DNA from 2 places in the Pseudoalteromonas sp. NSLLW218 genome. Region 2 is predicted to be linked to the other one. Evidence: predicted binding sites of a transcription regulator. Region 2 holds the regulator's gene; the other holds the start of a gene.
What was found. The regulator LexA, encoded in region 2, represses DNA repair genes until DNA is damaged. The targets are predictions, from matches to a motif close to TACTGTATNNNNATACAGTA.

Region 1 (4,962 bases), on a different contig from region 2:
TTCTCTGGCGGCGCTACAGATATTTGCTTATCAATTGAGTTTTCACGTTTAAAGGCACCATTTTTAGCTGTAGCAAAATAAGTCACACCTTTTGCAGGCCAATGAATAACTCCAAGCACAGGATGATTATTTTCAATCAATGCAATGTTTACTGCAAAGTCGCCACTTTCTAAAATAAATTCGCCTGTACCATCCATCGGATCGAGCAACCAATAGCGCTGCCAGTCCTGTCTGTCGGCGAGTGCAGGTATAGGTGTTTCTTCCGACATAATTGGGATATCGGGCGCTAAGACTTTTAATCCAGCAACCAGTACGTCATTTGCTGCTAAGTCAGCTTTGGTAACAGGCGTATTATCTGATTTCTCTTGTTGGCCAATATCGCCTTTTTTATAAATGGCCATAATTGCATCGCCAGCACGCTCAGCTAATTCAATACACGGTTCGATTAATTTATTCATCGGCAGCTCCAGACGCTAAATACTTATCTAATAATAGCAAAGCTGCAACACTGCGTGCTTCGGTAAAATCTTCTTGGTCTAATAATGACTGCCACTGAGTTAATGGCCACTTAACAACAACAAGCGGCTCTGGTTCGTCGCCAATAAGGGTTTGTGGGTATAATTGCTTAGCAAATAAAATATGCATAGTGGCATTAAAGTAACTCGGCGCCATTGTTACTGTTCTTAATGGTTTAAAATACTCAGCACCAAAGCCAATTTCTTCTTTAAGCTCTCTGTTAGCAGCTTGCTCTGGCGTTTCGCCCGGATCGATTAAGCCTTTAGGAAAACCTAACTGGTAATCGTTTGTGCCCGCACAGTATTCACGTACAAGTAGTAATTCGTTGTCTGCACTTAACGGAACAATCATCACTGCTCCCCGGCCACCGCCGCGAATTCGCTCATACTGGCGCTCTTCGTTATTAGAAAACTTTAGCTCTAAAGACTCCACAGTAAACAGGCGGCTTTTAGCGACAACATTGTTACTGAGGATTTGTGGTGGTGTTGGGTGCTTTTTCTGTGTCATTGGCGTTAATTTGCTATCATGGCAGTTAGTTCAATAATAAACCTTATAAGTTGAAATTCCTATGTTAAATTGGTCAAAAATCGATACCGTTTTGCTCGACATGGATGGAACATTACTCGATTTACATTACGACAGTCATTTTTGGCTTAACGTTATTCCTGCGCAACACGCATTAGCAAGAGGTATTAGCCTAGATGCAGCTAAAGCAGATATTTTAAAACGCTATCAAGCTGTGAGTGGTCAAATACAGTGGTATTGTTTAGATTATTGGGAGCAGCAATTAAGCTTGCCTATAATGGAGCTTAAACGAGAGTCTCAGCATTTAATTAAAATGCGCGAAGACGTACCTCATTTTTTAACTGAGCTTAAAAAAGCAGGCAAAGAGTTAATTTTACTTACCAACGCCCACCCTGAGAGTGTCATGCTTAAATTTGAGAATACAGCGATTGATAACTACCTAGATGGCGTAGTGTCGACTCATGAATATGGAGTAAGTAAAGAGCAACAAAGTTTGTGGCATAAAGTGCAAGATGACTTAGGCTTTAATAAAAGCCGTACTTTATTTGTAGATGACAGTGTGCCGGTATTAAATGCCGCGCGAGAATACGGCATTGAGCACTTACTTGCAGTTGCTAACCCTGATAGCCAACAACCACATAACGAGATAGCCGATTACCTAAGTGTTACCGACTATCGTAAGATTATCTAACTCAGTTTACGTGGGCTAGATTTTTGGGTAACGCGCTTCTAGCCCTTGATATACTAACTTTGCAAAATCTGCATGTTCTGTATCAAGGCTTTTAACTACTTCAACTAAATGCTCGTTATCTTCTTGCCCGTTCCATTCTTTAATATAGCTACCATCTTTGTAACCGTGATCTTGGCGGAAAAAGTTTAACGTATTTTTACCTACGTAGCCGCGATATAAATCATCAATATCCATACCCATTTGCGCCATACAGCCGGCAAAGGCACCTGCATTAAACGTTTTATCAGCAACAGCAGACGCCGCTAATATTTCTAGTGTTTGCTTAAAGTCATCAGCTTGTTGAGCATTACTAAGCTCAGTTTCAAGTTGCTTTGCTAAGTCTTCGTAGCTAGTTTCGCCGTCAATTCTAAGCGATAGACCAAAATGAAAAATATCAACCAACTCTAAAATAACTTGTTCAGTATCTGGTGTTTGTTTTTTCCACCATTTCCAACCATGATGATCTAGCATTTCAGCACACTCAACCCAAATAGCACGGTACCATTCAAACCCTTGAGTAAACCATTGCTCATGTACTTTAGTATTCATGGCGTTTTGCATTTCTAGCATCACTACTAGCTTGTTTAAATTGGCAGACATATCAACTCCTGTCGTTTTGGTTGGCGTAATTTTCGTTGCTGTAATAATACAGATAAAATGCTGATTGTGCATTGCTGTATATTTTTATTAGTGTGCTAATTATGTTTATCGTGACGTCGTAAACTCATGCCATGAATCAATTAAATCAATGAAATCTTCAAAGCCACAACCACTACTTAAACCATTTTCTTCAAGCGCTAAATCGTCATCTTGATACGCTATTAGGTCTTCGCTGTCTTGATGAAGCGCATGGGCTTCAAATAGTGCTTCGTCTTTGGTTAATATTAAATCTATTTCTTGGCCTTTTAGCGTTAGCGGCTCATAGCTTGAACTCACCGATGCAATAAGCGCTTGCACCATGGCTACTTTGTCTTTGCCTATTTCTTCGTTTAGCCAGCGACCAATAATAGCGTGTTCACTGCTTATTTTAATACGTAGCCCACTAATAGGGTCGCGAATAAATTGATATTCCATAGGGTTTGCCTGTAAATCTTTAATTGCGTAATTATATACGTAAACGCCCGCAAACCACAGGACATATAAAGTAAAATAGCGCCACAAGGGCGCTATTTTACTCAACTTTAAAGCCGTTAACTTCGCGATCTATAACGCGCTGCGTCAATAATCGACCATAAGTAAATAATAGGCACAAGTACAAAGCCTACAAGCACATAAATTAGTGCGTAACTTATTATAATAGCGAGTGCAAAAAATATAGCCGCTAAAATACGCCCTTGCACTAACTGCCCTAAACCAGGAAAAAATATATTACATAATGCTGCGATTACGTTACCGCCAGAACCTTGATCTGCCATACTAACCTCTGTATTTATTTGATTTTATAATTATTTACTTACACACTCTATGCCAATTTATTAAAGCTTACAAATCAAATAGTTAAATTAGTCTAGATTTAGAGAGTTAGTAAATTTTGCTAACTTTAGGTCAAATTAGCAATTTTTGTTATGTGTTTGCACTTTTCTATTCGCTCAATTAATTAGCAAGTTACTCGTTTTGAACACTATTTTATAAATAGCTGTTTATAAAAACAGTATTTTATTTAGCCTAACAAAAACACCTGTTATACTGGCCACAATATTGATTAAAAAGGCGTAACGATGGACGTTTCACAATTACTCGATGGCTTAAATGACAAACAACGCGATGCCGTTGCAGCCCCACTACAAAACATGCTGGTATTAGCAGGTGCTGGGTCTGGTAAAACACGAGTGTTAGTTCATCGTATTGCGTGGCTTATGCAAGTTGAGCAAGCCTCCGCTTACAGTATTTTTGCAGTTACCTTTACTAATAAAGCCGCTAAAGAAATGCGTGGCCGCGTTGAAGAAACACTAAAAGCGCCTGTAGGTGGTATGTGGATTGGTACTTTCCATGGTTTATCGCATCGTATTTTACGTGCTCATCACCGTGAAGCTAACTTACCTGAAGCCTTTCAAATTTTAGACTCTGACGATCAGCTTCGGATGATCAAGCGCTTATTAAAATCGATGAATATTGATGATAAAAAATGGCCTGCTAAACAATTTGGCTGGTACATAAGCGCCAAAAAAGATGAAGCACTTCGCCCTAAAGATATCCAAGCATACGATATTAACGAGCAAATGATGCTGCGTGTTTATGCCGCCTATCAAGAGGCCTGTGATAGAGCGGGCCTAGTTGATTTTGCTGAAATATTACTACGCAGCTACGAAGTATTAAAAAATAACCCTACGTTACTACGTCATTATCAGCAACGCTTTGCACATATGCTCGTAGACGAGTTCCAAGATACAAATACCATTCAATATGCTTGGTTAAAGTTACTTGCTGGCGATACTAACAGCATTATGATTGTAGGCGACGATGACCAAAGCATTTATGGTTGGCGTGGTGCTAAAATCGAAAACATTAAACGTTTTTTAACTGACTTTAGCGCAGAAACCATTCGCCTTGAACAAAACTACCGTTCAACCGCGACTATTTTGAAAGCGTCCAACGCATTAATTCAAAATAACTCAGAACGTATGGGTAAAAGCTTGTGGACCGACGGTAACGATGGCGAGCCAATCTCTATTTATGCAGCATTTAATGAGTTAGACGAAGCACGCTTTGTAAGTAGCAAACTACGCAGCTGGTTAAATGCAGGTAATGCCCTACAAGATGCCGCAATTTTATACCGTAGTAACGCGCAATCTCGTGTACTCGAGGAAGCTATGCTACAAGAAGGCTTAAAATACCGTATTTACGGTGGTATGCGATTTTTCGAACGACAAGAAATTAAAGATGCGTTGTCGTACTTACGCCTAGTAGGTAATCGTCAAGACGATGCCGCGTTTGAGCGTGTAATTAACACGCCAGCACGCGGTATTGGCGACAAAACATTGAGCCATATACGAGATTGTGCACGAGCAGAATCGTTACCGCTTTGGTATGCCGCAAAAGCAATTGTAGAACAACAGCATTTATCTGGTCGTGCTTCTGGTGCCGTAAGTAAGTTTGTAGAACTAGTCGAACAAATAGAAGATAAAATTAGCGATCTAACTTTGCATGAGCAAGCCAAGTACACAATTCAAACCTCAGGCTTGATGGCAATG
Region 2 (4,962 bases):
TTTGTATTATTTGCGTACTTTGCTCTGCTTGCTCAAGCGAAGGTTTTCCATTAAGCCCTGTTACGTCGCAAAACACGTCATACAAAGGTACTAAAGCAAAGGCAAAGGCAAACATGCCTATGCAAATAAGTACCAAACGTTTGAGTAGCGGTGCGTGTGTCATTACTTGATTACCGGCGGCTTAGAAAAAGTATGATATGGCGCTGGAGAGTCAACTTCCCACTCAAGCCCTTCTGCCCCTTCCCATACTTTTGCAGGTACTTTATCGCCACCGCGTGCACATTTAATTACCACAGCTACAAACAACAATTGCGATAAACCAAAGGCAAATCCACCAATACTTATGATTGCGTTAAAGTCGGCAAATTGGAGTGCGTAATCGGGAATTCGACGCGGCATACCGGCAAGCCCTACAAAATGCATAGGAAAAAACAGTACGTTCACGCTCACCAGTGATAGCCAAAAATGCCATTTAGCTAACGTGATATTAAACATATTGCCCGTCCACTTGGGCAACCAGTAATAAGCTCCTGCCATTATCGAAAATACGGCCCCTGTTACTAATACATAATGAAAGTGCGCCACTACAAAATAAGTATCGTGATATTGAAAGTCAGCAGGTGTAATTGCCAGCATCAATCCCGAAAAACCACCTAAGGTAAACAGCACAATAAACGCAATACTAAAAAGCATTGGCACTTCAAAAGTTATTGAGCCTTTCCACATTGTGGCAACCCAATTAAATACTTTTACGCCTGTAGGTACCGATATAAGCATGGTCGCGTACATAAAAAACAACTCGCCAGCGACCGGCATCCCAGTGGTAAACATATGATGAGCCCATACAATAAAGCTCAATAGTGCTATGGAGGATGTGGCATATACCATTGAGGCATAGCCAAAAAGTTTTTTACGAGAAAAGGTAGGTACTATTGTAGATATAATGCCAAAGGCAGGAAGAATCATTATGTATACTTCGGGGTGACCAAAAAACCAAAAAATGTGTTGGAACATCACCGGATCGCCACCGCCTGCGGCATCAAAAAAGCTGGTCGCAAAGTACTTATCGGTAAGTACCATAGTGACAGCCCCTGCAAGCACAGGCATTACCGCTATTAATAAAAAGGCAGTAATTAACCACGTCCATACAAATAAGGGCAACTTCATCCATGTCATGCCGGGGGCGCGTAAGTTCACTATGGTTACGATCACATTGATTGCGCCCATTATTGAGCTAATTCCCATAATATGTACGGCAAATACAAACAATGCAGTATTATCATTACTGTATGTTGTAGACAGTGGTGCATAAAAAGTCCAACCAAATGCAGGACCCCCACCAGGCATAAATAACGATGCCAATAGGATTAAAAATGCAAACGGTAAAATCCAAAAGCTCCAGTTATTCATTCTTGGCAATGCCATATCTGGCGCGCCAATCATTAGCGGTATCATCCAATTAGCAAGGCCTGTAAAGGCCGGCATAACCGCACCAAACACCATAATTAAACCATGCACTGTGGTCATTTGATTAAAAAAGTGAGGGTCGACCAACTGTAAACCAGGTTGAAATAATTCAGCTCTGATCACCATGGCCATTCCACCACCAATTAAGAACATGGTCAGCGAAAAAATTAAATATAAACTACCTATATCTTTATGATTAGTTGTGTAAAGCCAGCGTTTAAAACCTTTAGCTGGGTGATGAGCATGATGAGCTTCATTGGCGTTAGGTTGTTCTACTATGCTACTCATTAGTTCGCCTCCACTTTGGCATCAAGCGCTGCCTGTATTTGACTCGGTTGAATAACATCACCCGTATCATTACCCCACGCATTACGTTTATAAGTAATAACCGCTGCTAATTGCTTTATAGATAACTGCTTGGCAAATGCTTGCATTGCCGTACCAGGTCGTCCATGGATAACTACATCAATGTGATCTTTTATATCGCCAAGCACTATCGGGCTGCCTTTAAGTGCAGGAAATACACCCGGTAATCCCATGCCAGTGGGCTGATGACATGCAGCGCAATTGGCCATATATACTTGTTCGCCTAAAGTCATTAATTCTTCTTTTGGGAGGGTTTTATCAAGTAATGCGGCATCTGCTAATGCTGCTTTTTGCTTCGCCTGCTTTGCATCTGCAAGCCATGTTTTAAAATCAGCCTCAGATTTAGCAACCACCACAACGGGCATAAAGCCATGATCTTTACCACACAACTCAGCACATTGGCCTCGGTAAGTACCTTCTTCGTTTATGTTCGTCCATGTTTCGTTTATAAAGCCGGGATTCGCATCTTTTTTAACTGCAAAATCAGGTACCCACCAAGAGTGGATAACATCGTCAGAAGTCATTAAAAATCGTACTTTTTGATTTATTGGCAGTACGAGAGGTTTATCAACCTCAAGTAAGTAGTTAGGATTTTTATCTGCAAGATTAGCGATTTCATCTTGCGGGGTAGATAAAATAGAGTAGAACTCTACATCTTCGCCCATATATTCATAATGCCATTTCCATTGTGAACCTGTAATTTTAATAGTGAGATCAGCTTTGCTGGCATCTTCCATTGCAATTAGGGTTTTAGTAGCTGGTACTGCCATAGCAATTAAAATAACAAACGGAATTGCAGTCCAAAGTATTTCTACTTTAGTGCTTTCGTGAAATTGGGCAGGTACAGCCCCTTTAGATTTACGGTGATGAATAAGTGCCCAGAACATAATTGCGAACACTATCACCCCAATCACACAACATATTATAAATATGGTCATGTGCAGCTGATATACATTATTGCTTATATCGGTTACGCCTTTGCGCATATTGTATTGGCTGTTAGCCAAAACTGGGTGCGAAAAAACACATAATATAAGCCACAAGGTAGAGGTCAGTTTACCCATGTGGTGGCTCCTTTGATGCTATTGCGAATGCAAAGCGAAGAGGCATACGGCTTAAACGCCAATTCGTTATTTTTATTTTTTTAGCCAATCTCATTTAATATTGATTGGTTTTGCTGCGCCAACAACGTGTTTGTGTATATTGTGTGTTCTCAAAACTAAAAAGCTGTGAGTTATTATTAGCTCAGCACATTAACAATTAGCTAAAAAATGAACAACAAGCAAGTTTTAGTATAAAAAACAATCAGGTTGTAATTGGGTAATTAACAAAAAATCAGCAACTAGCTAGGCAACAGGAAGTTCAAAAGATGAGAAAAACAAAGGGGTTTAACGCATTTGGAGGGGAAATTATAAGTGCAAAAAAGTTTACAGGTTGAATAGTCAGTGGGCTGTTTACGCCCTATTTTAGTACGAATTTTAAAACAAAAATGCGTACTAATTAGTACGCATTTATAAAACTGCTTGTTTAAAAGCTATTTTTAAAGTCACATCCAATCAGCGTTTCTTATAACGCCAACGGCTAAGCCTTCAATATTAAAAGACTCATTCTCAAGATCTACTTCAATAGATTCAAAATCGTCGTTTTCAGCATGAAGTAATACTTTACGACCTGCTTTCTCAAGACGTTTTACAGTTACGTCTTCGTCTAAGCGGGCAACAACAACTTGTCCGTTTTCAGCGGTTTGAGTACGATGTACAGCAAGTAAATCACCATCCATAATACCAATATCTTTCATGCTCATACCGTTAACGCGTAGTAAAAAATCTGCAGCCGGTTTAAACATTAATGGATCGATTTTGCAGTGACTTTCAACGTGCTCTTGCGCCAAAATAGGTGAACCAGCAGCAACACGCCCTATAAGCGGTAAACCTAATTGTTCTGGCTCTTCTTCTTCAATTAACTGAATACCACGGCTTGCACCTGGCTTCATTTTAATGGCGCCTTTTTTAGCAAGTGCTTTTAAATGTTCTTCAGCAGCATTGGCACTTTTAAAACCTAATGTTTGCGCTATTTCAGCACGTGTAGGAGGCATACCAGTGTCTTTAATAAAAACTTTAATTAGTTCGAGTATTTGAGCTTGGCGGTTCGTTAATGGTCGCATACAACTGGTTTTCCATACAGTACATTTAACTGTGAGTATATACAGTTAAATAAAAATCGCAAATTTAAATTAAGCCTTAAAATAGCCAAAGTAATTTCACTTGTGTACATTTTAGGGATATAACTAAAACTAAGTTTATAAATGATAAAAAAAGCAAAGGAGTCATTATGAGTATTTGGTATCAACCTATTACTTTAGAGTTTTGCAAACAGCTAGATGAAGGTATAAATGGTCAAGGTACGCTGATGAAAACTATGGGGATAGAAATCACAGAGATTGGCGATGATTACTTGGTTGCCACAATGCCAGCAATTCCTGAGCATCATAACCCAATGGGGATGGTTCACGGCGGTGCTAACGTTGTACTTGCCGAAACAGTTGCCAGCTATGCAGCTAACTTTGTTGTCGATTTTACAAAATTTTACTGCGTGGGACAGGAAATTAGCGCAAGTCATTTAAAAGCGTCTCGTAACGGCACTTTAACAGCCACGGCAAGAGCATTTCATATCGGTAAACGTAGTTCAGTATGGGAAATAAAAATTACAAATAGCCGCAATGAGCTGTGCTGCGTATCTAAAATGACCGCAGCAGTCGTAGAGCGAAGATAGTTACTTTTCGATTGGGTAAATTGTAATTTCCATACCCGCACCAATCGCAGATATACGTAGTAATGTATCTGCATCTAAGGCTTGATTAAAGCACTTAGGAGAAGTGCCTGATTCAAAACCAATATCAAACGTTCTACGTGAACAGCTTAACCATTGCTTTAGCGCGTTACGCGAACACGATTCAATAAGCTCACATATATGGTTTATTGCTTTGTCAGGCGTGTTTACTACACCTGTTGCTTCAATACGCGCTAATTGACGGTATTCGTCTTTGTCATAATGTAAAATCGTAGCGACTTTTTTCAAGTCCGCCACTAGCAAACTAATATCTTGCTTTGATTCAAGCTCAAGATCTAC

Region 1: uvrD (DNA helicase II) is a predicted target of LexA. The motif match lies at 3,406-3,425, and genes of this name have one in related genera.

Annotation. Positions count from the first base shown of each region.
Region 1 is NZ_JADYWO010000022.1:4,359-9,320, reverse strand. It holds gene cysQ (3'(2'),5'-bisphosphate nucleotidase CysQ) at 1-458, opposite strand, end outside; gene nudE (ADP compounds hydrolase NudE) at 451-1,023, opposite strand; gene yrfG (GMP/IMP nucleotidase) at 1,085-1,732, shown strand; gene I6E80_RS20150 (dUTP diphosphatase) at 1,748-2,371, opposite strand; gene I6E80_RS20145 (YacL family protein) at 2,477-2,845, opposite strand; gene I6E80_RS20140 (hypothetical protein) at 2,962-3,186, opposite strand; gene uvrD (DNA helicase II) at 3,490-4,962, shown strand, end outside.
Region 2 is NZ_JADYWO010000014.1:35,480-40,441, reverse strand. It holds gene I6E80_RS18165 (cytochrome c oxidase assembly protein) at 1-163, opposite strand, end outside; gene ctaD (cytochrome c oxidase subunit I) at 163-1,755, opposite strand; gene coxB (cytochrome c oxidase subunit II) at 1,755-2,897, opposite strand; gene lexA (transcriptional repressor LexA) at 3,380-3,997, opposite strand; gene I6E80_RS18145 (PaaI family thioesterase) at 4,165-4,605, shown strand; gene I6E80_RS18140 (hypothetical protein) at 4,606-4,962, opposite strand, start outside.